DNA from 2 places in the Arthrobacter sp. 01T425 genome. Region 2 is predicted to be linked to the other one. Evidence: riboswitches for the same ligand, from Rfam matches in the RefSeq annotation. Region 2 holds a riboswitch; the other holds the start of a gene.
What was found. A riboswitch is a leader RNA that binds a small molecule or an ion and turns the genes downstream of it on or off. The one in region 2 is predicted to bind glycine.
Positions count from the first base shown of each region.

Region 1 (16,352 bases), on a different contig from region 2:
GCCGCGCATCTGCACGGTCCTCTTCGCGGGATCCTAGGCCTGCTCCAATACTGCGGCGTCTCCTACATGTGACTGGGAGGAATTCCGGGGCCCCAGCAGCCTCGATCAGCCCGGAGTGCGGGCCGCACCCGTGCCCCGTTGTGTGGGGCCGGCGGTTGAGCTGGTGCGGACCCGTCAGGGCGGCGCGGCGGCCCGTGCGGGACCGCGCGCTGGACAAGAGGCCCCTGCGTCGGGGCGACTGAACGTTCTTGATTCAGAAGGAATGGACATCTGGTGCTCCTCCAGAGGACGGCCCCACGGCGTGGGGTTCCATCGGGCAGCTGCGGCTGAGACTATTCCCGCTTCTTTCATCCTGCCCCCGTAATGGAGCCTGCGCCACCTCTGATCGGTTGATTTTCAGCCTGTTAACAGCTCACTCGCAGGAGCAGGCCCCTGCCGGCCCGTTATTGCCCAAAAAGCGCGCCGGTGAGCTGGCGAGTCAGGTCGTGGATGAGGTCCAGGCGGTCCGCACTGTCGGCGTCGTCCGGGCCCCACGTGTAGATGACCACCGCGTAGGAGCGGTCGGCGGCGTTGAGCAGGGCGGCGTCGTGGACGTAGCCCTGCACCACGCCGTACTTGTGGTGGACCGTGATGCCGGGCGCGACGGCGGCCGGGATGAGGTCCTCGTCATTGGTGTGCTGCATGTAGCCGAGCAGCTCCGCGGTGTGATCGGCGTTGAGCAGCTTGCCCGTGGTGAGCTGCGCCAGGAGCCGCGCCATGTCCGTCGGTGCCAGCAGGTTTTCCTCGGGATCGTAGGTGATGCCGAGGGTGGCGGCGTAGGCGGTGAGGTTGGGGTAGCCGATGTCCCGCATCAGCAGGAGCCATGAGTCGTCGCTGCTGGTGTTGATCATGGCTTTGAGCTGGAACGCGGCATTGAACGCGCCCAGGGGAGCATCGAGTGACTTATCGCCGGTTTCCACGAGGTGGTAGTAGGCGGCGGCCGTCAGGACCTTCGCGGTGCTCGCCGCCGTGTAGGGTGCCACGTCGCCGTAGCTCTGCAGCTGGCCGTCGCGGGTGTCCAGCACGGCGACGCCGATCCGGTGATCGGGGTGCGCGCCGATGATCCGCTGCATCTCGGCGGGAAGGTCGACGGCGGCGGCCGCCGGGGCTGCCGGTGCGGTCTCCGCCGGGCCCGGCTCCTGCTGCCAGGCGACGGTCAGGACGTCACCGGTCAGGAAGTCGCGGGTCAGGAAGTCACGGGTGTGGGAATCACTGCCGGGTGCGGTGCGGATCGCGCCGAGGACCACGACGGCGGCCAGCACCAGCACGGCGGCGGCCCAGACGAGCACCACGTTCCTGCGGTGGGTGGGAGCGGCCGGCCGGGGGCCCGGATTCGTCATGTACGTGGGCCTTTCCGGACTCGACTGGGTGGTGCCTCCGACGTTAGGCCGGGCCGGGGGCGAAGTCCACGGAGCGCGCGGGGCGCGGCCCAAGTGGGACAAAAATCCCAGATGCGGGTCCACTACGCTGGCATTCATGACCCGGAAAATTACTGTCAGCCTGCCGGACGCCGCGCTGCGTGAGTATCTTCAGCCGCACCCGGACGTCACCGTCCTGGAGTGGGACCTCGCCGGTGAGCCGCCCCTGCCGCGGATCGACATCGTGGTCCCGCCGTACATGGGCGGCCCGGAGGTCCTGCGGAGCCTGGCAGCGGTGGACACGGCCCTGGTGCAGAGCCAGTCGATCGGGTACGACGGCGTGGCGGAGTTCCTGCCGGCCGGGCGGGTCTTCGCCAACGCGTCCGGCGTGCACGAGACCTCCACCGCGGAGCTGGCGCTCGCCCTGATCCTCGCCAGCCAGCGCGAACTGCCCCGCCTGATCCAGAACCAGCAGGACGGACGGTGGGACGCCCGGCCCACGGCCAGCCTGGCCGACCGCCGCGTCCTGATCGTTGGCTACGGCGGGGTGGGCAAAGCGATCGAGGACCGGCTCCTGCCGTTCGAGACCACCGTGACCCGGGTGGCCAGCACCGAACGGACCGATGACCGCGGCCGGATCCATGGCATCGCCGAGCTGCACACGCTCCTGCCGGAGCACGACATCGTGGTGGTGGGGGTTCCGCTCAGCGACTCCACCCGGCACCTGATTGATGACGCCTTCCTCGCGGCCATGCCGGACGGCGCCCTGGTGGTGAACGTGGCCCGCGGCCCGGTGGCGGACACGGAGGCCCTGGTCCGGCACACCGCCTCCGGCCGGATCCGCGCCGCGCTAGACGTCACTGATCCCGAACCCCTGCCGCAGGACCACCCGCTCTGGCGGACCCCGGGCGTCATCATCAGCCCGCACGTGGGCGGCGCGAGCTCGGCCATGCGCCCGCGTATGGGCCGGCTGCTGCAGCGGCAGATCGAGATCATGCTGGCGGGCGAGCCGCCAGTGAACGTGGTGTTGAACGGCTAGTTGGGCGGCACGGGCCACGGCCCGGGCGTGTCGCTTTAGCCCTCCTGGGTTACGGCCGACATGTCGCCGACGCCAGGGGTGCCGTCGGCGAGCGCGTAGCGCTGCAGCACCGCGCCCTTCGGTGAGGCGACGACCGGCTCGATGAGCCTGAGGTTCGTCGGAACCACCCCGTCCGCGAAGACCTTCTTTCCGCCGCCGAGGAGGATCGGGTACACCCAGAGCGTGAGTCGGTCGAAGAGCCGCTCGGCGAACAGGGTCTGCACGAAGTCGAGGCTGCCGATCACGTGGATGTTCTCGTGCCGGTCGCGCAGTTCGCGCACGGCGGCGACGATATCAGGACCGAGGAGCGTGGAGTCGGCCCACTCGAGGGGAGGCGTCCCACGCGATGCAACATATTTCGGGATGCGGTTGAACAGCCGCGCGATCTCACCGTTGGCGTGCGGCCAGTACCCGGCGAAAATGTCGTAGGTCCGGCGCCCGAGCAGCAGCGCGTCCATCCCCGTCATCCCGGAGGTGACCTGCCCGCCGACCACCTCGTCGATGAGCGGCGCCTGCCAGCCGCCAAACTCGAACCCGCTGTCGGTGTCCTCGTCCGGGCCGCCGGGCGCCTGCGCGACGCCGTCGAGGGTGGTGAACAGGTCGATATGGATCAGTCCCATGCCGTGCTCCTTCTCCGTCGCCCGTCGTCGCCGCGGCGACGGGATCACTTCGAGGCTGGCACACCGTTCCCCTGCGAAGCAACAGGTTTCAACGGCTCCCGGCGGTGTCCACCACGCAGAACCTGTTGCCCTCCGGATCGGCCAGGATCACGTAGTCGGCGTCCGCGGGCCGCTTGCTCCATTCGACCCGGGTGGCGCCCAGGGCCAGGAGGCGCTGCACCTCGGCGTCCTGGGTGTCCGTGTAGAGGTCCAGGTGCAGGCGCGGCGGGATCTGGACGGCCGCGGGGACCCGGTCCAGGGAGATGCAGGTGCCCACGCCGCCCGGCGGCTGGAGGATCACGAAGTCGCCGTCGGGCTCGTACCGCGGCTCGTAGCCCAGGGCTGCCTGCCAGAAACTCATCTGGCGTTCGAGGTTGTCCACCCGGATGACGATTGAGCCAATGCGCAGCATCCGCATCAAGCTACACCCGGGCCGCAGGCCCGGCAAGCAGTCCAGCCCGGCAAGCAGGCCGGCCGGGCAAGCAAACCGCGCATCTGAGCATCGCCGCAGGCCCGCCCCCGATTCGCCCTCAGAGGAACCCGGCCCACTCCCGGGTTCGGGACGTAAACTGACCCTCACATCGTTCTGTGTGAGACAGTCTGTGACGCGTGAAGTGGAGACCGGATGCTCTGGAAACTGCTCGTCGAATACCTGAGGCCGCAGCGGCGGCTGCTGCTCGCCGTCGTCGTCTTCCAGCTGGCGGCGTCCATTGCATCCCTCTACCTGCCCACCCTGAACGCGGACATCATCGATCAGGGCGTGGCGAACGGCGACACCGAGTACATCCTGCGCATCGGCGGGCTCATGCTGGCGGTTACCCTGCTGCAGGTCATCTGCACCGTCGTGGCCGTGTACTTCGGGGCGAAGGCCGCGATGGCACTGGGCCGGGACGTCCGGGGCGCCATCTTCAGCCGGGTCGCCGCGTTCTCCGAGCAGGAAGTCACCCGGTTCGGCCCGCCCAGCCTCATCACCCGCTCCACCAACGACGTCCAGCAGGTCCAGCAGCTGGTCCTGATGTCCGCCACACTCATGGTCACGGCGCCCATGCTCTGCATCGGCGGGGTGATCATGGCCATCCGGCAGGACCTGCAGCTGTCCTGGCTGATCGCCGTCAGCGTCCCCGTGCTGCTGGCCGCGGTGGGTTCGATCATTTTCCGGATGGTGCCGCTGTTCCGGGTCATGCAGGCCCGGATCGACACCGTCAACCGGGTGCTGCGCGAACAGCTCACCGGCATCCGCGTGGTGCGGGCCTTCGTCCGGGAGGACGTGGAGACGGCCCGCTTTGCCCGCGCCAACGAGGACGTCACGGACACTGCGCTGCGCGCCGGCCGGCTCATGGCGCTCGCGTTCCCCACCGTGATGCTGGTGCTCAACGTCTCCAGCACGGCCGTGATCTGGTTCGGTGCGTTCCGGATCGAGGACGGCTCCATGCAGGTGGGCACCATGATCGCGTTCCTGAGCTACCTGATGCAGATCCTGATGTCGGTCATGATGGCCACGTTCATGGCGATCATGATCCCGCGCGCCGCCGTGTCCGGGGACCGGATCGGCGAGGTCCTCGGGACCGAATCCAGCGTCCGGCCGCCGCTGCGTCCCGTCTCGCGCGCGGCCGGGCGGGCAGCCCGTGGCGAGCTGGAGATGCGCGACGTCGGATTCGCCTACCCGGGCGCCGAGCAGCCGGTGCTGTCGGACGTGAACTTCACCGCCCGGGCGGGGCAGACGACGGCGATCATCGGCAGCACCGGCTCCGGCAAGACCACCCTGGTGAACCTGATGCCGCGGCTGTTCGACGCGACCTCCGGTTCGGTGCGGATTGACGGCGTGGACGTCCGCGAGCTCCACCCGGACCTGCTGTGGGGGCACATCGGCCTGGTCCCGCAAAAGCCCTACCTCTTCTCCGGCACGGTGCGCAGCAACCTGCTCTACGGCAAACCCGACGCCACCGAGGACGAGCTCTGGCGGGCCCTGAGGATTGCGCAGGCGCAGGACTTTGTGGAGGAGCTGGAGGGCGGACTGGATGCACCGATCTCGCAGGGCGGCACCAACGTCTCCGGCGGCCAGCGGCAGCGGCTCGCGATCGCCCGGGCACTGGTGAAACAGCCCGAGCTCTACATCTTTGACGACTCCTTCTCCTCGCTGGACACCGCTACGGACGCCCGGCTGCGGCAGGCACTCAAGCAGCACACCGCCGGGGCCACCATGGTGATCATCGCCCAGCGGGTCTCCAGCATTGTGGACGCGGACCAGATCCTGGTGCTCGAGCGTGGCAGGATCGTCGCGCAGGGCACGCACGAGGAACTGCTGGAGGCGTCGGAAACGTACCAGGAGATTGTGAACTCCCAGCTCGCAGCGGAGGAGGCAGCATGAGCCGCACCGACAAGGCGCCGACGCCGGCCCCCGCCACCGCTCCTGCTGCCGGGGCTCCCGGGGCACCCGCGGCCCCCGGGGCTCCCGCGGCGCAAACCCCCATGCGGATTCCCCGTCCGGCGGGCGGACCCGGCCGCGGCGGCCCGTTTGCCGGGATGAACATCCCGGCGGAGAAGGCCATGAACTTCGGCCCGTCCGCCCGGCGGCTGCTGGGGGAGCTGCGGCCCGAACGGCTGTGGCTGGTGCTGGTCCTGATGCTCGCCGTCGTCGGCGTGACGTTCTCGGTGATCGGGCCCCGGCTGCTGGGCGAGGGCACCAACCTGATCTTCGCCGGCGTCGTGTCCAAGCAGCTGCCGGCCGGGGAGACCCAGGCCCAGGTGATCGCCCAGATGCGCGCCGCCGGGCAGAACCAGCAGGCGGACATGCTCAGCGCCATGACGCTGACGCCCGGCACCGGAATCGACTTCACCGCGCTGGCCACCGTGCTGCTGTGGGCGCTGGTCCTGTACGTGCTGGCGTCGGTGTTCGGCTGGATGCAGGCCTACATCCTCAACGGCGTGGTCCAGCGCACCATGTACCGGCTGCGCGAGCGGATCGAGGCGAAGATCAATAAGCTGCCGCTGCGCTACTTCGATTCCGTGCAGCGCGGCGAGCTGCTCAGCCGGGTGACCAACGACGTCGACAACATCTCCCAAAGCCTGCAGCAGTCCATCAGCCAGGCCGTGACCTCGGTGCTGACCGTGGCCGGGGTGCTGGTGATGATGGTCATCCTCTCGCCCACGCTGGCGCTGATTGCGCTGGTGACCATTCCGCTGACCCTGGTGACGACGGCGGTGATCGCCAAGCGCTCCCAGAAGCTGTTCGTGGCGCAGTGGCGGCACACCGGCGAGCTGAACGGGCAGATCGAGGAGACCTACACCGGGCACGCGCTGGTGAAGGTCTTCGGCCGGCAGCGCGAGGTGGAGGAACGGTTCCGGCAGAAGAACGTGGAGCTGTACCAGGCCAGCTTCGGCGCGCAGTTCATTTCCGGGCTGATCATGCCGGCCATGACGTTCATCGGGAACCTGGTCTACGTGGGGATCGCCGTGGTGGGCGGGCTGCAGGTGGCCTCCGGCGCGATGCAGCTGGGCGATGTGCAGGCGTTCATCCAGTACTCCCGGCAGTTCACCCAGCCGCTGGCGCAGCTGGGGTCCATGGCGAACCTGCTGCAGTCCGGTGTGGCGTCGGCCGAGCGGGTGTTTGAGCTGCTGGACACCGAGGAACAGGGCCCGGATCCTGTCCCGGCTGCGGCGCCCAACGGGGGCCGGGGCCGGCTCGTGTTCGAGGACGTGTCGTTTGCCTACTCGCCGGACAAGCCGCTGATCACGGATCTGAGTCTCGTGGCCGAGCCGGGCCAGACGGTGGCCATTGTGGGCCCCACGGGCGCGGGCAAGACCACCCTGGTGAACCTGATGATGCGCTTCTATGAGCTCGACGCCGGGCGGATCACGCTCGACGGCGTGGACGTCACCGCGATGACGCGCGACGGGCTGCGCTCGCGGATGGGCATGGTCCTGCAGGACACCTGGCTGTTCGGCGGGACCATCCGGGACAACATCGCCTACGGCCGGCCCGGTGCTTCGGAAGCCGAGATCCTGGAGGCCGCACGGGCGACGTACGTGGACCGTTTCGTCCGGTCCCTGCCGGAGGGCTACGACACCGTGCTCGACGACGAGGGCGGCAACGTCTCCGCCGGCGAGAAACAGCTGCTCACCATCGCCCGGGCGTTCCTGGCCCGTCCGTCCGTGCTGATCCTGGACGAGGCGACTTCTTCCGTGGATACGCGGACCGAGGTGCTGGTGCAGAAGGCGATGAGTGCTTTGCGGTCCGACCGGACCTCGTTTGTCATTGCCCACCGGCTGTCCACAATCCGCGACGCCGACCTCATCCTGGTGATGGAGGCCGGCCAGATCGTCGAGCAGGGGACGCACGCTTCATTGTTGGCTGCGGGCGGGGCGTACGCCGCGCTGTACGCGGCGCAGTTCGCGGCTCCTGTTGCGGAGGTCTAGGGAAAACAACAATTCGTCTGTCGGCCTCAAGACGGAGACAATTAGCATCTTGCGTAAATCAACTTTACGTAATATCCGCTATCAGCAGTCTCGGCTGGTGGGGAGTGGCGTTCCAGACCGCCCGTTAGGGCGGTCAACGGGCTACGTCGTCATCGAGCTCAAGACCGGAAAGTTCCAGCCGGGTCCACCGGCAAGCTCAACTTTGGCGACGCCCTTAACGGCAGTCGTTGACGCGCTAGGCCAATTGTCCAGACAGCATCTGGACAATTGATGGTCGGCAGTTCAGGTGACCGGCGGCGCTACTCGTCCGGCTTTACGTAGTTCTTCCGACTGTTTCTTATCTGGGTCAGAAACGCCGGGGGTTGAGATCGGGCTGGCCTGGTCAGCACGACTAGCATTGGACCATCAGAAGAACAATGTGGATCACGGCGGACGTTGAGCTGCCCATGGAGTTGATCGAAGCACACGCTGCTGGCAATTTGGTGCTATTCGTTGGGGCCGGCGCATCCAGAAATCCTCCTTCCGGTCTGCCGCTGTTCGAGCAGTTGGCTGAGCAAGTTGGAGTCATGGCTCGCCGACCCTATCCCGGTGACGGTGTTGCCATAGACCGCTTCCTGGGAGAGCTACTCGACGGGTTCGACGTCCACAAGCACGTTAAGAGGCTAATCAGCAGACCCGACTCGATCCCAAACGAGAGCCACAGGGCTCTCGTTCACCTTGCTGCCGCTGCGGGAACGACGCGAATCATCACCACAAACTTCGATGATCATCTGCAGACCGCTGCAGACGATGCCGAAAAGGCTCTCGGCGACATCTACTTTTCTCCCGCACTCCCAGTAGGTCGGGACTTCGAGGGGCTGGTCCACCTGCATGGCTCAATCAGTCGGCCGGAACTGGAGCTCATCCTCACGGACCACGACTTCGGGAGAGCCTATCTGACAGACGCCTGGGCCACGCGATTCCTGCGCGAAGTTTTCGACCACTTCGTTGTTCTGTTTGTTGGTTTCAGCCACAACGACCCCATCATGAACTACCTCGGGATGGGGCTCCCTTCCTCAACCCGACGCTTCATCCTGACAGACCAAGCCGAGGATCCCCGCTGGAAGAGGCTAGGAATCACACCGGTCGCCTACCCCAGCGACGACAACCACGCAGCAGCCGCGCGCGCCATAGATGAATGGGCCAAGCGCGCGTTGATGGGACGTTTGGACCATGGTGCCCGTATCCGGGACATCGTCCAGGGTGGGCCGCCCAAGAACCCCGTCGAGACAGACTATTTGTCCCACATGCTCGAAGACCCAGACGGTGCACGCGTATTCGCGGAATCCGCATCTGATGCGAGCTGGCTACCATGGCTGGAAACCCATGAGGCTTTCTCCTCAATCTTCAAGACCAATCCGACAGCCGCGCCTGATAGCGCACTCGGTGAGGCGAGCACCGTGCTGGCGCAATGGTTCTGCGACAAATACATCGGCGACGTCGCGCGCCAAGCCACTGCTCTCAACCTCATACAGCGCACCGGCCAACAACTCAGTCCGCAACTGGCCGCCGCCTTGCCTTGGGCGATCCGCACGCTGGCGTCGAAAGACCCCGTAGCCGCACGACGATGGACGGTTCTGCTGACAACATCCATCGCAGAGTACAGCGCACCACTTTCCCTTGAGCGCTACATGTGGGCCAATAATTCAGGTGCTGAAAAGCCCGATCTGCTTCTACTGCGTTTGGGTCTTCGCCCCTATTTGAATCTGCGACCGGACTACTGGGGCGCCGCCTTCAGCAACGAATCTGGAGTCGAGTACATCCCGACGGCCGAAGTCTCTTGGTCCATAAACGAATATGCAGCAAACGAATACTGGCAGAGACTCAAGAAATGGGATGTAGCTCTCGACCACCGGCTCTGCTCATTGCTCGAGAATGCGCTCCTCACCGCGCACGAGCTACTCGACGCCTGGTCCTCGCAGGGTGGCGGAGGGTCGCTGTCCATCCGGCGTTCCGCAATCGAACCGCATCCGCAAGACAAGTTCAGGGAAGTCATCGATGTTCTCATCGATGGACTGCGCGACTGCGGCCAGGAACTCATCGCCTCGGATCCGGGCATCGTCGACCGCTGGCGGGGCAAGGAGTACCCGCTCTTTCGTAGACTGGCCGTGCACACCCTGGGCTTCGCTCCGTTGTTCGACTCATCGGCAAGAATCCAATGGCTGCTCGAGCACGACCTGATCTTCGACTACCACACAAAGCACGAGACATACGCGGTGCTGGCGGCCTCGGTCCAGGACGCGAGCCCCGCCGTGAAGTCTGCGCTGCTTCGAAGAATTAGGCTGGGACCCGGGCTCGATGACGAGGTCGATAAAAGGCACACGCAGTACATGAAGTACAACATTCTGACGTGGCTTACGATGGCCGACACAAAGTGGGCCGGTGCCGCCACAGCTCTTGATGAATTGCAGCAGGCAAACCGCGATTTTGCGCCCCGCCCTCATCCCGATTTCGACCATTGGTCCGAGTCCGGTGTCTGGGGCGGGACCCCGCCGGCATCCGCTGAGGAGTTCGCTCGGATGATCCGTGATGAAGGGGTGGACCACGCTGTGACGTGGCTCCTCAACCAGGACTACTCCGAGCGGGACTTCGACCAACCTACGTGGGACGATGCGCTCGGCCTGCTCCGCTCTATCGCCGAATCAGTGCCTTCCGTTGCTCTCGAGCTCTGGACCTCCTCAGCTCTTATTAGGGACGACCGCGTCCAAACCATGCGTGGCGCCTTGACTGACGGCTGGTCTAAGGCGGACCTCAGCGATGTCGCGCTGGAGGTCGTTGAAGTTGTCGCCAGCATCGCATCGGACAGAGATGCGGCCCGACAGGTCTCAGACTTCCTCCTCGCACAAGTCGATATACAGGCCGACAACGCATCGTCACAGATCACCGCCCGGCTTCGGGAAATTGCACAGCGCCTCTGGGAAGCGCACAGTGCATCCTTCACTCACAACGAGGAATTCAGTTCAGTGAGCCTCTCGCTGAACTCGTGGCCTGGGAGAGTTTCCACCTATTGGGTCAGGGAAATTGGGCGGCGTTGGAGATCCGATCCTGACCACTGGGCAGGCTTGAGTGACCACGAGCGCAATGCATTGCTACCGATGTTGCAAGGATCCGGCCAGGCGCTAGACGCTACACGTCCTGCCTTGGCGGGGGAGGTCTTCTTCTTGTTTGCAGCAGACCCCGATTTCACCGTGGCGAATGTCTTCCCGTTGTTCTCCAACCCGGGACTCGAAAGGGAATCATGGGAGGCCTACCTTTACCATCCCCGGTGGAACAACAAGTTCCTTGAGCGGGGCTTTCTCGGCCTCATCGTTCAGGCTCAATCGCGGCTCGAAGAGCTTCCCGGCAACACTCTGTCTGCGCAGTACTGGGGGCTGTTAGCGTCTGTTCTGACATACTCCGACATCACTTCTGAAATGCGCGTCGAAATCCTTGACCAGCTGGTGCTTGAGCAGAGCGGGCGGCACGTTGCTCAATTCGTTGATCACCTCTTCGTCCTGCTCGAAGGTCAGGACACCAACGAAGCAGCCCAGTGGTGGGACGCTTGGATGGGTTCCTACGTCCAGAGGCGCTTCGATGGTCAGCCAAGGAGGCCGGATCCTGAGGAACTTGAGGCGTGGGCGGACCTCGTACCTCTCCTGGGTGATCGCGTTCCGGACGGCGTCAAAATTGTCTTGTCGCAAGGGGTTGGGTTCCGTTCAATATTCCGGTGGGACAGAGTAGACGGCCCCACCGTCCTCGCACATGCCCGGCCGTTGGCGCAATACCTGATCCACAGACTTCAGAACTCGGCCCAACTCAGCCACACAACCCAAGACGACGTATCAAAAGCAGCCCATGTCCTGATGGAACATCTGGATTCAAACATGCGGGAACGGTTGGTCGAAGCAGCAGCCCACCACGGAGTGTTCCTCAAACAGGGGGAACGGTAGAGCCCTTGCTGGCACAAGAGTGACTTCATCCGCCGGTCTATTGTCCAGACATGCTGACAACACGACATAACGTCCAATATCGGCCGTTGTGGGGTGTCTTGCCGGCCTGCGCGGGTCCGCCGCCGGCGCCGCCTACACCGCGTCCAAGCAGGCCGTCGTCGGCGTGACCAGGAACGCGGCCGTGATGTACGGCCCAGGGGCCTGTGCTTCAACGCCGTGGCCCCCGGCCCCACCATCACCAACATCATGGCCACCTGGGGATCCCAGCTGGCGGCCGAACGCCTCGGCCCGCTGATGCAGGCCACCGTCCCACGCCCGCCACCGCCGCCCAGCTCGCCGCGTCCATCACCTTCCTGCTCAGCGACGACGGCACCAACATCAACGGCGCCATCCTCGCATCCGACGGCGGCTGGTCGGCGCTCTAAAGCACCTCACCAAAGCGCAAGCGGGCGACGGCGGGAAGTCCCGCCGTCGCCCGCTGGACGGGGATCAAATCCGTCATTGCACCATCGGATCCGCTGGTGCCATCACGTCCACACATCGCGGGTGAGCCCGGATTGTTACGTGGACGGGAAGGGGTGCCCGTCCGGTCGCCGGCGAGCGGCAATGGATTTGGCACCCAGCCCCGCCAACGCGATGACCAGAGCCAGCAAGACTCTGGGAGCGGCTCCGCCCGCGGGCCCAAGTGTTGCCGCCAAGATTTGCCGACTCATTAACAGCATCTCCTGCAGGTCGCCAGCCAGTACACGCGTTCCCAGGACGTAGTTGACCGAGATGAACAGGGCGGGAACCAGCCACAACAGGGCAAGATTCACGGCCCACACTGCGGTCCGCCGCGCAGGACGAAGGCCGCACCATGCCAGGGCGCAACCTACGAGGATGGCGGGAATCCAGTGAGCGATTGTCGGCACTGCGACGGGGACGTTGAGGTGCCCAACGAAGCCGACAACCCACTCCACCGTCCACGAAGCGAACGGCACCGCGATGAGTCCGGCGCCCAATGCCGCCAGGCTCCGTGACCTTGAACAGAGCAGCAGGTGCGCCACGAGGGCCGCCGCGAGGGAGGCGGTCACGCCCGCGAGCAGCCCGGCGAAGTAGAGGCTCGCCGTTGTTCCGCCCGCCAAGCCTCCGTCGAGCACTGTGAAGGACTGGACGGCCGCCGTGAACTGAACCACAAGAACACCGGCTGCCGCGCACCACGTCACCAGTCGCCGTCGGGCGGGAGACCAGATGCGCACCGCGAGTCCGGCCGCCGCACCTCCCACGGTGAGGAGGGCCACGATGGTGGTGAGTTCGTACTGGCTTAGCGGCAGTAACGACACGGGCATCTGGTCCGGAGCGACCTCTGCGCCCCACAAGTTCTGCAACGGGAACTGTGCGCCGGTCACCAGCCAGGGGCCCAAGCCGAGCAATCCTGCCAGGATCCCGATCAGCCACGCCCAAGCGGCATCCCCGGCGGGGGCCCGGCTTGGTGGTCTGCTGGGGGCTGCCTGTTCCATCGCTCGATCCGGAAGGCTCACGGAGGCTCCTTGCGTAGAGCGCTCTGGAGGGACGCGCACGAAAAGTAAAGTATCCGTCCAGAATAATGCACCGAATGGATTAACCCCCTGGTCCGGTCCACGCGGTGGATGACGACCTCTGGGACCGCGTGTTCCGGATCAACGTCACGGCCCTCATGCGCCTCGCCCACGCAAGCAGACGACGGCGAAGAGCTCCCGCCGTCGTCCGCGGGAACAGCGACTCAATTGAAATAAATTTTGCATCCTGCCCGGGAACCGGATAAATTGTGAGCTGTGTCACCGACCAGTGGCACAGCTTATGATCTGCGGCGGGAGAGTCCTGCCGGTACGTTCAGCAGGCGCCGTAGGAGCAAATCCTCCCCAGGAATCTCTCAGGCCCACGTACCGCCGCGGCAAGGCAACTCTGGAAAGCAGTCCGGGCAACCGGGCTCACCGACGGTGCAAGTGGCGCGCTGCTATCAGCAGGGCAAAACGGAAACTCTCAGGTCCAATACAGAGCGGGGAGGAACCCGAATCATCGTGGCGTCTTGATGCCACCTGAATTATGGAGTTCCTCTCATGACGGTTCAATCGTCCCCGTCCACCTTCGCAGACCGCCACATCGGCGCCCGCCGCCAGGCCGACATCGACACCATGCTCAAGGCCGTCGGCTACGACAGCGCTGATGGCCTCGTTGACAACGCGGTCCCCGATTCCATCCGCCAGGAAAAGCCCCTCACCCTGGACAGCGCCCTCAGCGAAGTCCAGGTGCTGGCCGAACTGCGCAAGCTCGCCTCCAAGAACAAGACGGCCGTGCAGATGATCGGCCAGGGCTACTACGACACCGTCACCCCGCCGGTGATCCGCCGCAACATCCTCGAAGCCCCCGCCTGGTACACCGCCTACACCCCGTACCAGCCGGAAATCTCCCAGGGACGCCTCGAGGCGCTGCTGAACTTCCAGACCATGGTCCAGGACCTCACCGCGCTCCCGGTCGCCAATGCGTCCCTCCTGGACGAGGCCACCGCGGTTGCCGAGGCCGTGCTTCTCATGCGCCGCGCCAACAAAAACAAGTCCGCTGCCGGGGCCAAGACCGTCCTCGACGCCGACTGCCTCCCGCAGACCATTGCCATCGTCAAGGGCCGCGCCGAAGCGCTGGGCTTCGAGGTGCAGGTCGCTGACCTCTCCGCCGGTCTGCCCGACGGCGACATCAACGGTCTCGTCCTCCAGCAGCCGGGCGTCTCCGGCCGGGTGTGGGACCAGTCCGGCGTGATCGCCGAGGCCAAAGAACGCGGCGCACTGGTCACCGTGGCGGCGGATCTGCTTGCCCTGACCCTGATCACCCCTCCGGGCGAACAGGGGGCGGACATCGCCGTCGGCTCCACCCAGCGCCTGGGCGTGCCGCTGTTCTTCGGCGGCCCGCACGCCGCCTACATGGCGGTGCGCGAGGGCATGGAACGCACGCTCCCCGGCCGCATCGTCGGCGTCTCCAAAGACAACGCCGGCGTCCCGGCCTACCGCCTGGCCCTGCAGACCCGCGAGCAGCACATCCGCCGAGAGAAGGCCACGTCCAACATCTGCACCGCCCAGGCACTGCTGGCCATCGTGTCCTCGTTCTACGCCGTCTACCACGGCCCCGACGGGCTGAAGGCGATCGCCCAGACCGTCCACAACAACACCCGCGCCCTCGCCGCCACGCTGAAGATCGCCGGCCGGGAACTGGCGAGCGAGTCCTTCTTCGACACCCTCACGGTCCGCGTCCCCGGCAAGGCCGCCAAGGTCATCGCCGCCGCCGAGGCCCGTGGCATCAACCTGCGGCTCATCGACGCGGACACAGTTGGCGTGTCCGTCGATGAAACCACGACGCCGGAGGTCCTCTCCGCGGTGGTCGTCGCCTTTGGCGCCGGCCCGGTGGTGGAGGCCAAGGGCTTCGAGCTGCCCGGGAGGGTGCTGCGCACCTCCGAATTCCTGCAGCATCCGGTCTTCAACACGCACCGCTCCGAAACCCAGCTGCTGCGCTACATCCGCAAGCTCTCGGACCGCGACCTCGCCCTGGACCGCACCATGATCCCGCTGGGCTCCTGCACCATGAAGCTGAACGCCACGGCCGAGATGGAAGCGATCTCCTGGCCGGAGTTCGCCTCCATCCACCCTTTCGCGCCGGACTCCCAGACCGAGGGCTGGCGGGAACTCATCAGCGGCCTCGAAGCTGACCTCGCCGAAATCACGGGCTATGACCAGGTCTCGATCCAGCCGAACGCCGGTTCCCAGGGCGAGCTCGCCGGGCTGCTGGCGATCCGCGGCTACCACCACTCCCGCGGGGAGGCCCAGCGCAACGTCTGCCTGATCCCGGCCTCCGCGCACGGCACGAACGCCGCCTCCGCCGTGCTGGCCGGCATGAAGGTGGTCGTCGTGGCCACAGCCTCGGACGGCACGATCGACCACGCGGACCTTCAGGCAAAAATCGAGGCCAACAAGGACGCCCTGTCCTGCATCATGATCACCTACCCGTCGACGCACGGGGTCTACGACGCCGACGTCCGCGAGGTCTGCGACGCGGTCCACGCCGCCGGCGGCCAGGTCTACGTCGACGGCGCCAACCTCAACGCCCTCGTCGGGCTGGCCCAGCCGGGCAAGTTTGGCGGTGACGTCTCGCACCTGAACCTGCACAAGACGTTCTGCATCCCGCACGGCGGCGGCGGACCGGGCGTCGGCCCGGTCGCGGCCAAGGCCCACCTGGCGCCGTTCATGCCAGGGGACGCGAACAAGGTCGAACCGGGAAAGGGAGTTGCCATCTCCGCTTCGCGTTACGGATCCGCCGGTGTGCTGCCGATCTCCTGGGCGTACGTGAAGTTGATGGGCGGCCAGGGCCTCACCGAGGCCACCAAGTCCGCGCTGCTCGCGGCGAACTACATCGCATCCCGGCTGGATGAGCACTTCCCGGTTCTCTACACGGGGGAGAGCGGCCTGGTGGCGCACGAGTGCATCCTGGATTTGCGGGAACTGACCGCCAGGACCGGCGTCACCGCCGAGGACGTGGCCAAGCGCCTCATCGACTTCGGCTTCCACGCCCCCACGCTGTCCTTCCCCGTGGCGGGCACCCTCATGGTGGAGCCCACCGAGTCCGAGGACCTTGCGGAGATCGATCGCTTCATCGAGGCGATGATCACCATCCGCCAGGAGATCGACCAGGTCTCCAACGGCGATTTCACGGTGGAGAACTCCCCGCTGCGCAACGCACCCCACACGGCAGCCGCCGTCGTCAGCACCGACTGGACCCGCGAGTACCCGCGTGAGCAGGCCGCATTCCCCGTCCACACACTCAGGCAGGACAA
Region 1 covers NZ_JBFTPY010000028.1:19,541-35,892, forward strand. Annotated here, with positions in the region: gene AC1DNG_RS20630 (serine hydrolase) at 444-1,379, opposite strand; gene AC1DNG_RS20635 (2-hydroxyacid dehydrogenase) at 1,516-2,436, shown strand; gene AC1DNG_RS20640 (dihydrofolate reductase family protein) at 2,472-3,095, opposite strand; gene AC1DNG_RS20645 (VOC family protein) at 3,184-3,546, opposite strand; gene AC1DNG_RS20650 (ABC transporter ATP-binding protein) at 3,760-5,502, shown strand; gene AC1DNG_RS20655 (ABC transporter ATP-binding protein) at 5,499-7,550, shown strand; gene AC1DNG_RS20660 (SIR2 family protein) at 7,997-11,518, shown strand; partial or broken gene AC1DNG_RS20665 (SDR family oxidoreductase) at 11,619-11,943, shown strand; gene AC1DNG_RS20670 (hypothetical protein) at 12,079-13,038, opposite strand; glycine riboswitch at 13,338-13,435, shown strand; glycine riboswitch at 13,437-13,544, shown strand; gene gcvP (aminomethyl-transferring glycine dehydrogenase) at 13,597-16,352, shown strand, end outside.
Region 1: another riboswitch for glycine. It lies ahead of gcvP (aminomethyl-transferring glycine dehydrogenase); the one in region 2 lies ahead of gcvP (aminomethyl-transferring glycine dehydrogenase).

Region 2 (14,160 bases):
CGTCTCGTCCCGGTCGGCCTGGGTGGCCTGGTCCATGCCGGGGGCGAAGTGCAGCGCGTAGTAGAGCACGGCCGGGATGATGCCGGCGGCGCCGTTCGTGGGGGCGGTGACGACGCGGCCGCCGGAGGCGTTTTCCTCATTCACGGCCAGCGCGATCAGGTTGACCCATTCCTGCCAGTACTTCGGGTCCCGGTAGTCGGGGTCCTGGCCGCGGGTTTCCTTCATCAGCCGTTCGTGCCAGTCCGGGGCGCGGCGGCGGACCTTGAGCCCGCCGGGCAGCAGCCCGGTGCGTTTGAGGCTGACCTCGACGCAGCCTTCCATCACCGAGTAGATGTGCAGCAGCCCGTCGCGGATTTCCGCTTCGGTGCGGGAGGCGCGCTCGTTGACGAACATGATCTGCCCGATCGAGAGGCCCTTGGACTGGCAGCGGCCCAGCAGTTCCGCGGCCGTGCGGAACGGCAGCGGCAGTTCCTTCTTGGATTCGTCGAGTTCCTTCAGGGCCGCGTCCTCCTCGCCCTCGCGGACAATGAAGCCGCCGCCGACGGAGAAGAATGTGGCGCGGTGGAGGACTTCGCCGTCGGCGTCGGAAACCGTGAACGTCATGCCGTTGGTGTGCCGGGGCAGGATGGTCAGCGGCCGCAGGATCATGTCCTTCACCCCGTACGGCAGGGCGACCGAGCCGGCCAGCTGCAGAGTACCGGTCTCAGCGATCGTGGCCAGCCGTTCCTCCACTTCCTCGGGCAGGATCAGTTCGGGGTGGAAGCCTTCCAGGCCGAGAAGGATCGCGGTCATGGTGCCGTGCCCGTGGCCGGTGGCGGCCAGGGAACCGTACAGGTCCACGCGCAGCGACGCTACCTTCTCCAGGTTCCCGGAGGCCTTGAGTTCCTCGGCGAAGAGGGCGGCGGCCCGCATGGGCCCCACGGTGTGTGAGCTGGATGGCCCTATTCCGATGGAAAAGAGGTCGAAGACTCCAACAGCCATTGTCGGTTCCTAACTAGGTCTTGCTGTGGCCCGGCAGAGGGTCCTGCCGGAAGGCGCTGCGGGCGCTGGTTGGCGGCCGCATGCCGGATGCACGACGCCGGGCGGCGGCTTGTGGCGGCAACCCGGCGTCGTGATCTGTACTGCTGTTAGTTCTGTACTGCTGCTACTTCAGTCTTACGTCGCCTGGGCGAGGTTTTCAACCGAGGGGTAGAGCGGGTGGGCGGCGGCGAGGGCCTGGACCCGGGAACGCAGACCGGACAGGTCCGCGCCGGCGTCGGCGGTCAGGGCCTCGGCGATGATGTCGGCAACCTCGGCGAAGGCCGCCTCGCCGAAGCCGCGGGTGGCCAGCGCCGGAGTGCCGATCCGCAGCCCGGAGGTGACCATCGGCGGGCGCGGATCGAACGGCACGGCGTTGCGGTTGACCGTGATGTCGATCGCCGCGAGGCGGTCCTCGGCTTCCTGCCCGTTGAGCTCACACTCGCGCAGGTCCACCAGGACCAGGTGCACGTCGGTGCCGCCGGAGATCACGTTGATCCCCTTGGCGGTGACGTCGTCCTGGACCAGGCGCTCGGCGAGGATCCGGGCGCCGGCCAGGACACGCTCCTGGCGCTCCCTGAACTCCTCGGACCCGGCGATCTTGAACGCCACGGCTTTGCCGGCGATGACGTGCTCCAGCGGCCCGCCCTGCTGCCCGGGGAACACCGCCGAGTTGATCTTCTTGGCGATCTCGGCGTCGTTGGACAGGATGATGCCGCCGCGCGGACCGGCAAGGGTCTTGTGCGTCGTGGAGGTGGTGACGTGCGCGTGCGGGACCGGGGACGGGTGCAGACCGGCCGCGACGAGGCCGGCGAAGTGCGCCATGTCCACCATCAGGTAAGCGCCCACCGAGTCGGCGATCCGGCGGAACTCGGCGAAGTCGAGCTGCCGGGCGTACGCGGACCAGCCGGCCACGATCAGCGCCGGCTTGTGCTCCAAGGCCAGGGCCTCGACCTCGGCCATGTCGATCCGGTGGTCCTCCTCACGGACCTGGTACGGGATCACGTTGTAGAGCCGGCCGGAGAAGTTGATCCGCATGCCATGCGTCAGGTGCCCGCCGTGCGCCAGGTTCAGGCCCATGATGGTGTCGCCCGGACGGATCAGGGCATGCATCACGGACGCGTTAGCCTGCGCGCCGGAATGCGGCTGCACGTTGGCGTATTCCGCACCGAACAGGGCCTTGACCCGGTCGATCGCGAGCTGCTCCACAACGTCAACGTGCTCGCAGCCACCGTAATAGCGCTTGCCCGGGTAGCCCTCGGCATACTTGTTCGTCAACACCGAACCCTGCGCCTGCATCACAGCCTTGGCGGTGTGGTTCTCCGAGGCGATCATCTCCAAACCGTCACGCTGCCGGGTGAGTTCGGCGTCGATCTTCGCGGCGATCTCCGGATCCAGCACGGACAAGTCCGCGTCCAAGCTCGGAGAAACGACCTGCTCGAAGGCCAGCGTCTGGGTGCCCGCGGCCGCCGATGCGCCGCTCACAGTTCGCCACCGTTCTTGGACGCGTACTCCTGCGCGGAGAGCAGCGGGCCGTCCGATTCGGCGGCCACCTTGAAGAGCCAGCCGGCACCGTACGGGTCGCTGTTGATCAGCGCGGGGTCATCGACGACGGCGGGGTTGATTTCGGTGACCTCGCCCGTGACCGGGGCGTAGAGGTCCGAGACCGACTTGGTCGACTCGACCTCGCCGCAGGTCTCCCCCGCAGTCACCGCGGAACCGACCTCGGGCAGGTCCACGTAGACGATGTCGCCCAGGGCATCCGTGGCGACGGCGGAGATGCCGATGGAAACAACGTTTCCGGCCTCGCGGGCAACCCACTCGTGCTCGTCGGAGTACTGCAGTTCAGGGGCAACTTTTGCCATGTGTTTTTCCTTTACGTTTGAAAAGTCGTGGGCCACAACAATTGGGGTGGGTTGGGTGGCGGATGAGGCAATTCCTCCGCGTGCTCGCTCGTCCCTCGCTTAGACGCACGCTTCCGGAATCCCCTCACCCGCCGCTATTCAGTTCAGTTTTTGGGGCCAGCCGTTTCCCCGGAAGAAACAGTGGCTTTTCGATATCTTCCAGAGCCGGGGTGCTCCGAGGCTTCAAGGGTGTCATCAAGCTCAACCCCCAATGATCGGGCTTGGGACAGTCCTACCCCGCGGCAGGCGCTACATCCCCCAGCACTTTTGCTTTCGAAGGCGCCGGTACCCGTCGGTCCTGTTGTGGTCGGTTTTCCACAAAGGTGAGCTTCTCGCGAGGGGCGGCTGGCCGCGGTTTTCGAAAGCGTGCGTCTAAGCGAGGAACGAGCGAGCACGCGTGAAAACTGGGGCCTGCCGTCCCCGGGGCCGGGTACTGCTGAGGCACCCGGTCCCGCTGAGGTACCCGTTCGGCTACTTTTGGCGCTTGTAGAAAGGCAGTGCGACAACTTCGAAGGGTTCGGCCTTGCCGCGGAGGTCGATGTCCAGTGCGGTGCCGGGCTCGGTGAATTCGACGTCGACATAGGCCATCGCGACCGGGTAGCCGAGGCTCGGGCTGGGCTGGCCGGAGGTGACTTCGCCGACGACGTTGCCGTCCTTGAGGACCGGGTAGTGGCCGCGGCCGGCCCGGCGCCCGAGGCCCTTGAGCCCGACGAGCTTGCGGCCCGTCGTGGCGCCGGCGCCGGTTTCCTTCTTGGCGGCCAAGGCGGCCTTGCCGATGAAGTCGCCTTCCTTGGACAGGGCGACGACGGGGCCCAGGCCGGCGGCGAACGGATCGCCCTCCAGGGAGAGCTCGTTGCCGTAAAGCGGCATGCCGGCCTCGAGACGGAGCGAATCGCGGGACGCGAGACCGGAGGGGGTCAGCTCGCCGTCCTCTGCGATGGCGACGAGCGCCTGCCAGAGGGCGGCGGCGGCGTCGTTCGCGACGAAGATCTCGAAACCGTCTTCACCGGTGTAGCCGGTGCGGGCCAGCAGGAGGTCCTGGCTGGCTCCAGCGAACATGAACGGGACGTCCACTGCGGCGTAGTACTTCAGGCCGGTGACGAGCTCGTGCTGCGCGGCGGGGACCAGGCGCAGCAGGATCTCCTGGGCCTTGGGTCCCTGCACGGCGATCAGCGAGATCTCGGCGGACGCGTCACGGACGGTGACGTCGAATCCGCCGTCCTTTCCGGAACCGGCGCGCTCGGCCAGGGCCGCGGCGACGACCTTCGCGTTGCCCGCATTGGGGACCACAAGGAATTTCTGGTCGCCGCGGCGGTAGGTGATGAGGTCGTCGATGATGCCGCCGTCCTCGTTGCAGATCAGCGAGTACTTGGCCTTGCCGATGGCCATCGCCGAGATCTTGCCGACCAGGGCGTAGTCCAGGAAGGCTGCGGCGTCCGGGCCGGTGACCCAGACTTCGCCCATGTGGGAGAGGTCGAACAGGCCCGCGGACTTGCGGACGGCGTGGTGCTCGGCTAGTTCCGAGCTGTACTTCAGCGGCATCTGCCAACCGCCGAAGTCCGTGAAGGAGGCGCCGAGCTTCTTGTGCTCTTCGTAAAGTGCCGTGTAATTCTCATTCATCGGTGGCTGTCCCTAGCTGTCAGAGTCGGAGTTGGCGGAGTCGTCGGAGTGGACTGCTGTGTCTTCTTCGAAGGCCTCGAGGGGAGGGCACGAGCAGATCAGGTTGCGGTCCCCGGCTGCGCCGTCGATGCGGCCGACGGGCGGGAAGTACTTGTCCTGCTTGAGCGTGTGGACCGGGAAGACGGCCTGCTCGCGCGGGTACTCGCGGGTCCAGTCGGTGCTGATCACGGCAGAGGCGGTGTGCGGGGCGTTGCGCAGCGGGCTGTGCTCCACGGTGAAATCGCCGTTGGCCACCTGGTCGATCTCGGCGCGGATGGCGACCATGGCCGTGATGAAGCGGTCGATCTCGCCCAGGTCCTCGGATTCGGTGGGCTCCACCATCAGGGTGCCGGCCACCGGGAACGCCAGGGTGGGGGCGTGGAAGCCGTAGTCGATGAGGCGCTTGGCCACGTCCTCGGCGGTCACGCCGGTCTTGGCCGTGAGTTCGCGCAGGTCCAGGATGCACTCGTGGGCCACCAGGCCGCCTTCGCCGGTGTAGAGCACCGGGAAGGAGTCGTTGAGGCGGGCCGCGATGTAGTTCGCCGCGAGCAGCGCGGACTTGGTCGCCTCGGTGAGGCCGCGGCCGCCCATCAGCTTCACGTAGGCCCAGGAGATCGGCAGCACGCCGGCCGAGCCGTAGCGGGAGGCGGAGATCGGGGTGCCGTCGGCGCCATTGGCGGGATCAGCCGCGTTGCCCGGCATGAACGGTGCCAGGTGCGCCTTGGCCGCGACCGGGCCGACGCCCGGTCCGCCGCCGCCGTGCGGGATGCAGAAGGTCTTGTGCAGGTTCAGATGCGAGACGTCGCCGCCGAACATGCCGGGCTGGGCCAGCCCGACCAGGGCGTTGAGGTTGGCGCCGTCAATGTAGACCTGGCCGCCGGCGGCGTGGACCGCGTCGCAGACCTCGCGGACATCGGCGTCGTACACCCCGTGCGTGGACGGGTAGGTGATCATGATGCAGGACAGCGCGTCCTTGTGCAGCTCGATCTTCGCGGTCAGGTCCGCGTGGTCGATCGTGCCGTCCGAAGCCGTGGCCACCACCACGACCTTCATGCCGGCCAACACGGCCGAGGCCGCGTTCGTGCCGTGCGCGGAGGCCGGGATCAGGCAGATGTTGCGCTGGGCATCACCGCGGGAGAGGTGGTAGCCGCGGATCGCCAGCAGCCCGGCGAGCTCCCCCTGGGAACCGGCGTTGGGCTGGATGGAGACCTGGTCGTAGCCGGTGATCTCGGTCAGCTGGCCTTCGAGGTCCTCGATCAGTTCACGCCAGCCGGCGGTCTGGGATTCCGGGGCGAACGGGTGGATGGACGCGAACTCCGGCCAGGAGATGGCCTCCATCTCGGCGGTGGCGTTCAGCTTCATGGTGCACGACCCCAGCGGGATCATGGTCCGGTCCAGGGCCAGGTCGCGGTCCGAGAGACGGCGGATGTAGCGCAGCAGCTGGGTTTCGGAACGGTGGGTGTTGAACACCGGGTGCTGCAGGTAGTCGGAGGTGCGCTCGACGGCGGGGTCCAGGCCGAACGCAGTGTCCGTGCCTGCAGCCGCGGCAGTCACGGACGCGCCGAACGCGGCAATGACGTCGGCGACGACGGCCACCGTCGTGGCCTCGTCGGCGGAGATGCCGACGGTGTCGGCGTCGATGGCGCGCAGGTTGACGCCCTTGGCGTCGGCTGCCGCGATGATCTCAGCTGCCCGGCCCGGCACGGAGACGGTGATGGTGTCGAAGAAAGAGGTGTGCAGCACGTCCAGGCCGGCGGCCTTCAGGGAGGCGGCGATGGTCTTCGCGTGGACGTGGACCGACTGGGCGATTGCCTTCAGCCCGTCCGGGCCGTGGTAGACGGCGTAGAAGGAAGCCACGATGGCCAGCAGGGCCTGGGCGGTGCAGATGTTGGAGGTGGCTTTCTCGCGGCGGATATGCTGCTCGCGGGTCTGCAGGGCCAGGCGGTAGGCGGGAACGCCGGCGTTGTCCTTGGAGACACCCACGAGGCGGCCGGGCATGGAGCGCTCGAGCCCCTTCTGGACGGCCATGTAGGCAGCGTGCGGTCCGCCGAAGAACAGCGGCACGCCGAAGCGCTGGGCGGATCCGACGGCGATGTCAGCGCCCTGCTCGCCCGGGGACGTGATCAGGGTCAGGGAGAGGAGATCTGCCGCGACGGTGACGAGGGCGCCGCGTTCCTTGGCGTCGGCGATCACGGCGGTGTGGTCGAACACGCGGCCGGAGACGCCCGGCTGCTGCAGGACGACGCCGTTGATGACGCCGTCGGGCAGGCCCTTGGAGAGGTCGGCGACCTCGACCTCGAAGCCGAGGGCCTCGGCGCGGCCCTTGACGATCGCGATGGTCTGGGGCAGGCAGTCGGCGTCGAGGACGGTCTTGCCGTCGTGCGCCGTCTTGTTCTTATTCGCGCGGCGCATCATCAGCACGGCCTCGGCCACGGCGGTGGCTTCATCCAGCAGGGAGGCGTTGGCGATCGGCAGGCCGACCAGGTCCTGGACCATGGTCTGGAAGTTCAGCAGCGCCTCCAGCCGGCCCTGCGAGATCTCCGGCTGGTAGGGCGTGTACGCGGTGTACCAGGCCGGGGCTTCGAGGATGTTGCGGCGGATCACCGGCGGGGTGAGCGTGTCGTAGTAGCCCTGCCCGATCATCTGCACGGCGGTCTTGTTCTTCGACGCCAGCTTGCGCAGCTCGGCGAGGACTTCGACCTCGCTCAGGGCCGCGGCGAGCGCGAGGTCGGCGTCCTGGCGGATGTCCTTCGGAACGGCGGTGTCCACCAGGGCGTCGACGGTGTCGTAGCCGACAGCCTTCAGCATGGCGTCGACGTCGGCCTGGCGGCGCGCGCCGATATGCCGGTCAACGAAGGACGTGGAGGCTGGGGTAACAGTCACAAGGAACTCCATAACTCAGGCGGCGCAGGGTACGCCACATTGATTCGGGTTCCTCCCCGCTCTGTATTGGACCTGAGAGTTTCCGCGCAGCCCGCGTTTCAGGGCTCCGCTTGCACCGTCGGTGAGCACAGCATGTCCGGGACACGCCTGCTACTTTCCAGAGATGCCTTGCCGCGGCGGTACATGGGCCTGAGAGATTCCTGGGGAGGGTTTGCTCCTACGGCGCCTGCTTGTACCTACTTGCAGGACTCTCCCGCCGCAGATCAAAGGCGTATTTAATTAGGTGTTCAATCGGGGGTGACTACAGTCACAACTCTCATTGTCCTATGCCGGGCGCGCGTCCGCAAACTCCCTCCCGGCGGCGGACCCAGGTTACGGGCCACGAGCCACCCGGCGGCGAATCCGGCGGCGCGAATTCGCCGGAAACGCCCGGAGTCGCCGCAACTTTCCGGCGTACTCGAACGCTTCCGGCGAATTCGGCGGGGAGTAAGGGGGTCGGCGGGGAGTAAGGGGGTCGGCGGGGAGTAAGGGGGTCGGCGGGGAGTAGGGGGTCGGAGGGGGTGGGTGTGGGCTTCAGCCGCGCAGGCGCTCGACGGCGGCCAGGAGGCTCTGGACGTCCGCCTCGACTTCCGGCGGCGGCCCGCCGGGACCCCGCGCCAGCATGGCGTTGAAGTACAGCCCGTCCCCCATGCACAGGACGGCCTTCGCCATGGCGGGCCCGACGTCGGCCGCCAGCAGTTCCAGCCAGCTCGCCTGGCCGGCGGCGAAGCGGCGGAGGGTTTCCCCGTGCGCCACCTCGGCGAGCCGCGTGGCCGCCACGAAGACCCGGTCCATGGGCGTGTCCGCCCACACCGAGGACTTGATGAAGTACGCCGCCGCCCCTTCCGGGGCTGCCGCCATGGCCGCAACATCGGCAGCCAGGAGCCGGTCCAGCCGTTCCAGCAGGACCGCGATCATGGCCTCTTTCGTCGGAAAATGGTAGAGCAGGCCGCCCTTGGAGACGCCGGCCCGGCGCGCGACGGCGTCCAGCGTCGCGGCGCGTTCACCGACTTCGATGAGCAGGGATTCGAAGGCATCGAGGACGGCCTCGCGGGCGACGGGTTTCCTGGGCATGCCTCCCATCATGCCTGTCCGCGCGCGCATTTCTTAACTGTACCGTCCAGACGGTATAGTTATCCTTATGAGCATTTCATCGATCACCGTAGCCACCAGCACTCCTGCGGCCACCGGGCCCCGGGCACCGTGGCGTGACTGGGTGGCGCTGGCCCTGCTGATGTTCCCCGTCCTGCTCGTGGCCGTGGACAACACCGCGCTCACGTTCGCCCTGCCGGCCATCGCCAGCAGCCTGACCGCCTCCGGCGTCGAACTGCTCTGGATCGTCGACGCCTACCCCCTGGTCCTGGCCGGACTCCTGGTCGCGATGGGTTCCCTGGGCGACAGGATCGGCCGGCGCCGGCTGCTGTTCGTGGGCAGCGCAGGCTTTGCCGCGGTGTCCGCCGTGACGGCGTTCGCGCCGAGTGCGGAATGGCTGATCGCCGGCCGCGCCGGGCTTGGCCTGTTCGGCGCCATGCTGATGCCATCCACGCTGTCGCTGATCCGGAACATCTTTCCGCAGCCCAACCGGCGCAGGCTGGCGGTGGCGATCTGGGCCGCCGGCTTCTCCGGCGGCGCCGCCCTCGGCCCGATTGTCGGCGGCTGGCTGGTGGAACACTTCTGGTGGGGCGCCGTCCTGCTGGTCGCGGTGCCGATCATCCTGCCGCTGCTGCTGCTCGGGCCGGCCCTGATCCCGGAATCCCGCGATCCGAAGCCGGGCCGGGTGGACGTGCCCAGCATTGCCCTGTCCCTGCTGGTCATGGTGCCGGTGGTCTACGGGATCAAAGCCCTTGCCACCCACGGGCCGGCTCCCGAGGCCTTCGCGAGCATCGGAACCGGCCTGCTCATGGGCTATGTGTTCATCCGGCGGCAACGCGCGCTTGCCCGTATCCACAGGACAGACCACAGCACCGCGCCGATGCTCGACGTCAGCCTGTTTGGCAACCGGATCTTCAGTACGGCCATTGTGGCCAACGTCCTGGCACTGTTCTCCTTCAACGGCTTCATTCTCTTCCTGGCCCAGCACCTGCAGCTGCTGGAGGGCCAGTCCCCCTCGGCCTCCGGCGTCGCCATGGTCCCGGCCCTCATCGCCACGGTTGTAGCGGGGCTGCTCGTGGTCCCGCTGGTGCGCAAGGTGCGGCCCGGCTTTGTGGTGGCCGGCGGCCTGCTGCTGAGCGCGGCGGGCTATTTCGTGGTGGCATTCGGCGACCACAGCCAGGGCCCGTCGCTGCTCCTTGCCGCCCTGCTGGTGCTCTGCCTGGGGGTGGGGGCCGCGGAGACGATCTCCAATGACCTGATCCTGGGCGCGGCGCCCGCCGATAAGGCAGGGGCAGCCGCCGCTATCTCCGAGACCGGCTACGAAGTGGGGTCCCTGCTGGGTACGGCGATTCTCGGCTCAATCCTGACGGCCTCCTACCAGGGCAACCTCCGGCTTCCCGCGGGCGTGTCCGAACTCGCCCCGGCGGCGGCCACCCGCCAGGCCGGTGAAACCCTGGCCGGCGCTGTGGATCTGGCCCGGATGCTTCCGGCGCCCCTGGCCGAGGCGGTGACGGCGGCCGCGCGCACCGCCTTCGACTCGGGCGTGCACGTCACGGCGTCCATTGCACTGGTCCTGATGTCCGGGGCCTGCGTCCTGGCCGCCGTCGTCCTGCGGTCGGTGCCGAAGGCCCAATAGGGCTCAGCGGCCGCCGTCAGCGTCAAGCCGTCGTCAGCACCAAGGGGTTCCAGCCCTTAAACAGCAGCGTCCGGCGCCGGGAGGATACCCGGTGCCGGACGCTGCTGTTTTTTTTGGGGGGGGTGTGGGAGCCGGTCCCTACTTGCTGTCCGGGGTGGTCACGCTGGCAGTGGCCCGCATGGTCTCGGCATTCACCATCCAGGCGTACTGCTCAAACTTGGCGATGAACTCGTGCAGCAGATCCGCGGTGGTGGGATCTTCCTCGTCCACTTCGTCATGGACCTTGCGCATGGTGCCGACGGCCGCCTCAAGCGCGGCGACAATCCGCTCGATGGCGTCCTTCGTGTTGATCAGGCCCTTCGGGAACTCGGCCAGTGCGGTGGACTTGGAAACCGTGGAGCTTCGGCCGTCCGGGAGGGCGTGGAGGGCACGCATGCGCTCGGCAAGGTCATCCGCGAATCCCCGGGCGGCGTCGATGATTTCATCCAGCTGGAGGTGAAGGTCCCTGAAGTTGGTCCCGACGATGTTCCAGTGTGCCTGCTTGCCCTGAACGTGGAGTTCGATCAGGTCCACCAGTACTGCCTGCAGGTTGGTCGTCAATGTTGGTGATGCTTTCATGAATCCTCCTCGATAGAACCGGTGCCGTGCGGGCCGCGCATGCCATTGCTGGCACCCCGGCCGATGCTTCCGACGCTACCGCAGCGCGGCGCCGGGCCGCGATGCTTCTGGGAGGAATTTCTCGGTCAGCTTACTAAGTCGGCTTACTAACCGTTTTGGGGGCGGCTTAGACGGCCTCGTTGAGGATGGGCCCACGCGGGAACACGGCCCGTGTGATGCCGCCGGAGGTGGATTCGGACAGCTGGGTGAGGTAGTCGTTGCGCCGCCTCGGGGTAATCCTGGACTGGGGCTGGAACGGCTGCTCGGGGTCGTCGGCGTAGTGGGCGCTCAGGCCGTCGCGCATGAGCCGGATGGCTTCCGAACGCTGCTGGGACACCGCTGCGTGCGTGGATCCGAGTTCCGCGGCCAGGTCTTTGACCGTGCGGTCTCCGAAATAGATCTCCTCCACCACGTAGCGCATCCGTTCCGGAAGGGATTTCACGGCGGCCCGAAGGTACTGGAGCCGTTCGTCCGCGAGCACGGAGTGTTCCGGGGTGAGGGTTTCGGCGGCCAGGGTGTCCACCACGGCCTCGTCGAGGGGCGTCAATGTGCGCGAGGCATCCGCGAGCGCGGCCTCCACAACGCTCTGCTGGACGCCCAGGGCAGAGGCGATCTCGTCCACTGTGGGGGTGCGGCCCAGGGCGGACGCCAGGGTTTCCTGCACGGACATGGTTTCCTTGATCCGGCGGCGGGCGGATCGGGTGGCCCAGTCGCTGGCCCGCATCTCGTCTGCGAAGGCGCCAAGGATACGCCGGCGCGCGAAAGCGCCGAACGGCACCCCGAGGCCTGGATCGAACGAATCGGCCGAGGTAATCAGGGCAATAGCGCCGGCTGACGCCAAGTCATCGCGAGAAAGGTGTGACGCCTTCGAGCACAAATCTGAGACGAGATACCCCACCAGCGGAAGGTGCTGCGTGACCATCTCGTTGCGTTCCACGCGATTCAATACTGTGTCCCCCCATGAGACCGGATCCGAAGGGTCCTCGACCCTTAAAACGCCGAGAGCCGCACCCAAAACCGACCGGTGCTCCCCCCATTGGAGTCAGCGTTCGCAAGTAGGGCGCAGCACCCATGGAGGAAACCTATCACCTGTTCCAAGATCTGCGTGTACCCTCAGGGAAAAGCTGTGCGAAAAATGCGGTGACCGCCCCGAAGCTGTGATTCACGGGGCGGAAAGAGAATGGGGCACATGAGCGCAAGTGATCTCTCCGCGGCACTGTGGCAGGAGCGGCGGCAGCTGGAGCTACTCCTCTTCAGGCTGGAAACGCAGCGCCTGCACGTCGTGGCCGGGAATCTGGAATGGCTGAGCTTCATGGCCTCCGAGATTGAAACCGTGCTGGACCGCCTGCGCTTCGAAGCCCTGGCCCGGAGCGTCGAGTCCGCTGCCGTGGCGGCCCAATGGGGCCTGCCGGCACAGACCACGCTCGTCGAACTGATTGCGGCCGCGCCCGCCGGGCCATGGCCCGAGATCCTGCGCGAGCATCTGGACGCCCTGCACGCACTCCTGGCCCGGCTGGGCGAGGCTTCCAGCGTGAATGAGGACGCGCTGCGGAGCCTCCCGATGCCGGGACGCGCCGGCCCGGCGGGTACGGCCGGGCTTCTGGACCAGCTGACCATGGGAGGAAACCTGGAGCGGTCCCTCGCCGTGCTCCGGCGTTCAGCCCAGCCGCTCCTGGCCCAGTATCTCGGCGGGGACCATGTCTGATCCGGTGCGGGTCCTCAGCCGTCGGCGGGAGTGGCGCGCGGCGGCATGAGCCCGCGCAGCGCTTCCTCGGCGTCCGGGCCCGCTTCCGCCGCCGCGAGGTTCGCCGCTGCGATGGCTTCGATGACTTCCCGGCGCTGGATCGGCACACCGCGGGGCGCCTCAATGCCTATCCGAACACCGTCGCCGCGGCCTTCCAGAACAGTGATGACGATGCCGTCGCCGATCATGATCTGTTCGCCCGGCTTGCGTGTAAGTACCAGCATCCTCTCAATCTACCCTTCAGTCCGGGGAGCATCGTACGATTCCCGCCGGTTCTGCCATGTCGGTTCGGGCCCGGCGGGGCGCCCGTCGATCCAGCCCACGGGCAGTCCCAGGCCATTGACGCTTTCAGGCGACCCGGTCTCCGAGGCGCCGACCACCGCTACCGCGGTCACGTTGAGCTGGGCGGACAGCACGCCGACCCAGCGCGCCGTGTCCTCGTGCTTGCGTCCGGCATCGACCACAACCCAGACCTGGTCGGCGGAGAGCGCCGCCACGGACGGCACCCGGGCCAGGGCGTTGCGGGCTTTGCCCAGTCCGAACGCCACCAGGACGGTGCGCTCCGTCACCACGGCATGGGCGCGCGCGGCCGTGGCACTTTGGCGTCCGTCGACGTGCAGGTGGCCATAGGCGGAGAGCTCACCGGCGGTGCGCACATCGGCACCTCCGGAGGCCATGGACATGGCCAGGGCGGTATCCATCGCGTCCTCCCCCAGCCCGATCAGGAGCACGAGATCGCCGACGCCGGTCAGCGGAGCCGGAGCCGGGGCACCCGCAGCGTTGCCCGGCGCGACGGCGGCCGGGTGCGCGGGGCTCCCGACGGCGGCCGGTTGCGCGACGGCGGCCGGGTGCGCGGGGCTCCCGACGGCTGCGGCGGGGTGCGCGGGGCTCCCGGCGGCGGCGGGCGCTGCGGCGGGCGGATCTGTGGGGGTCCGGAGCCCGGTGCCGAGCTGTTCCAGCAGTTCGGCGAAGTCCCGCGATTCGGTGGACACACCGGCAGGAGCGGGCCGGTGCAGGCTCAGCTCGGCGGCGTCCGCCTCCTCCAGGAGTGCGGCGATGGCGGCGCCCTGCAGGTGATGGGTCGGGGCGGCGGGCCGTGCCGACCCTCCGGCCGGGCCCGCCTGCGCTGCGGCCCGGGCCGCCGGCGGGGCCGGTGCTGCCGCCACGGCTCCGGCGTCGTACTTCCCGGCGGGGGTCCCGGCGCCCGGAACAGTGCCCGCGGTAGCCGCCCCGGCGGCGGTCTCCCCGGCGGGACCACCAGTCGCCGGGCCGGAATCGGCCCCGGCCAGGATGTCGGCGTCAGGCACTACCTCGCCGGTGACGACCTCGTGTTTGGACTGGAGCTCGATCATGGCCTCGTAGCGGTCCTGGGCGAAGAGGCCGGCGATTCCGGGGCTGCTGACGCGTTCGGCGGACACGATCCGGGCCGCCGAACCGTACAGCTGTTCTGCCTTGCGGCGGATTTCCTCGAGCGAGGCTCCCTTAAGCCGATAGCGGTTCGGCATGGCGCACCACTCCTACTGTTTCGA
Region 2 covers NZ_JBFTPY010000019.1:67,837-81,996, reverse strand. Annotated here, with positions in the region: partial or broken gene AC1DNG_RS18385 (L-serine ammonia-lyase) at 1-981, opposite strand, end outside; gene glyA (serine hydroxymethyltransferase) at 1,156-2,502, opposite strand; gene gcvH (glycine cleavage system protein GcvH) at 2,499-2,882, opposite strand; gene gcvT (glycine cleavage system aminomethyltransferase GcvT) at 3,393-4,541, opposite strand; gene gcvP (aminomethyl-transferring glycine dehydrogenase) at 4,554-7,475, opposite strand; glycine riboswitch at 7,515-7,629, opposite strand; glycine riboswitch at 7,631-7,729, opposite strand; gene AC1DNG_RS18360 (TetR/AcrR family transcriptional regulator) at 8,037-8,576, opposite strand; gene AC1DNG_RS18355 (MFS transporter) at 8,644-10,230, shown strand; gene AC1DNG_RS18350 (Dps family protein) at 10,369-10,848, opposite strand; gene AC1DNG_RS18345 (sigma-70 family RNA polymerase sigma factor) at 11,015-11,833, opposite strand; gene flgN (flagellar export chaperone FlgN) at 12,077-12,592, shown strand; gene AC1DNG_RS18335 (carbon storage regulator) at 12,607-12,855, opposite strand; gene AC1DNG_RS18330 (hypothetical protein) at 12,865-14,136, opposite strand; gene AC1DNG_RS18325 (flagellar biosynthesis protein FlhA) at 14,114-14,160, opposite strand, start outside.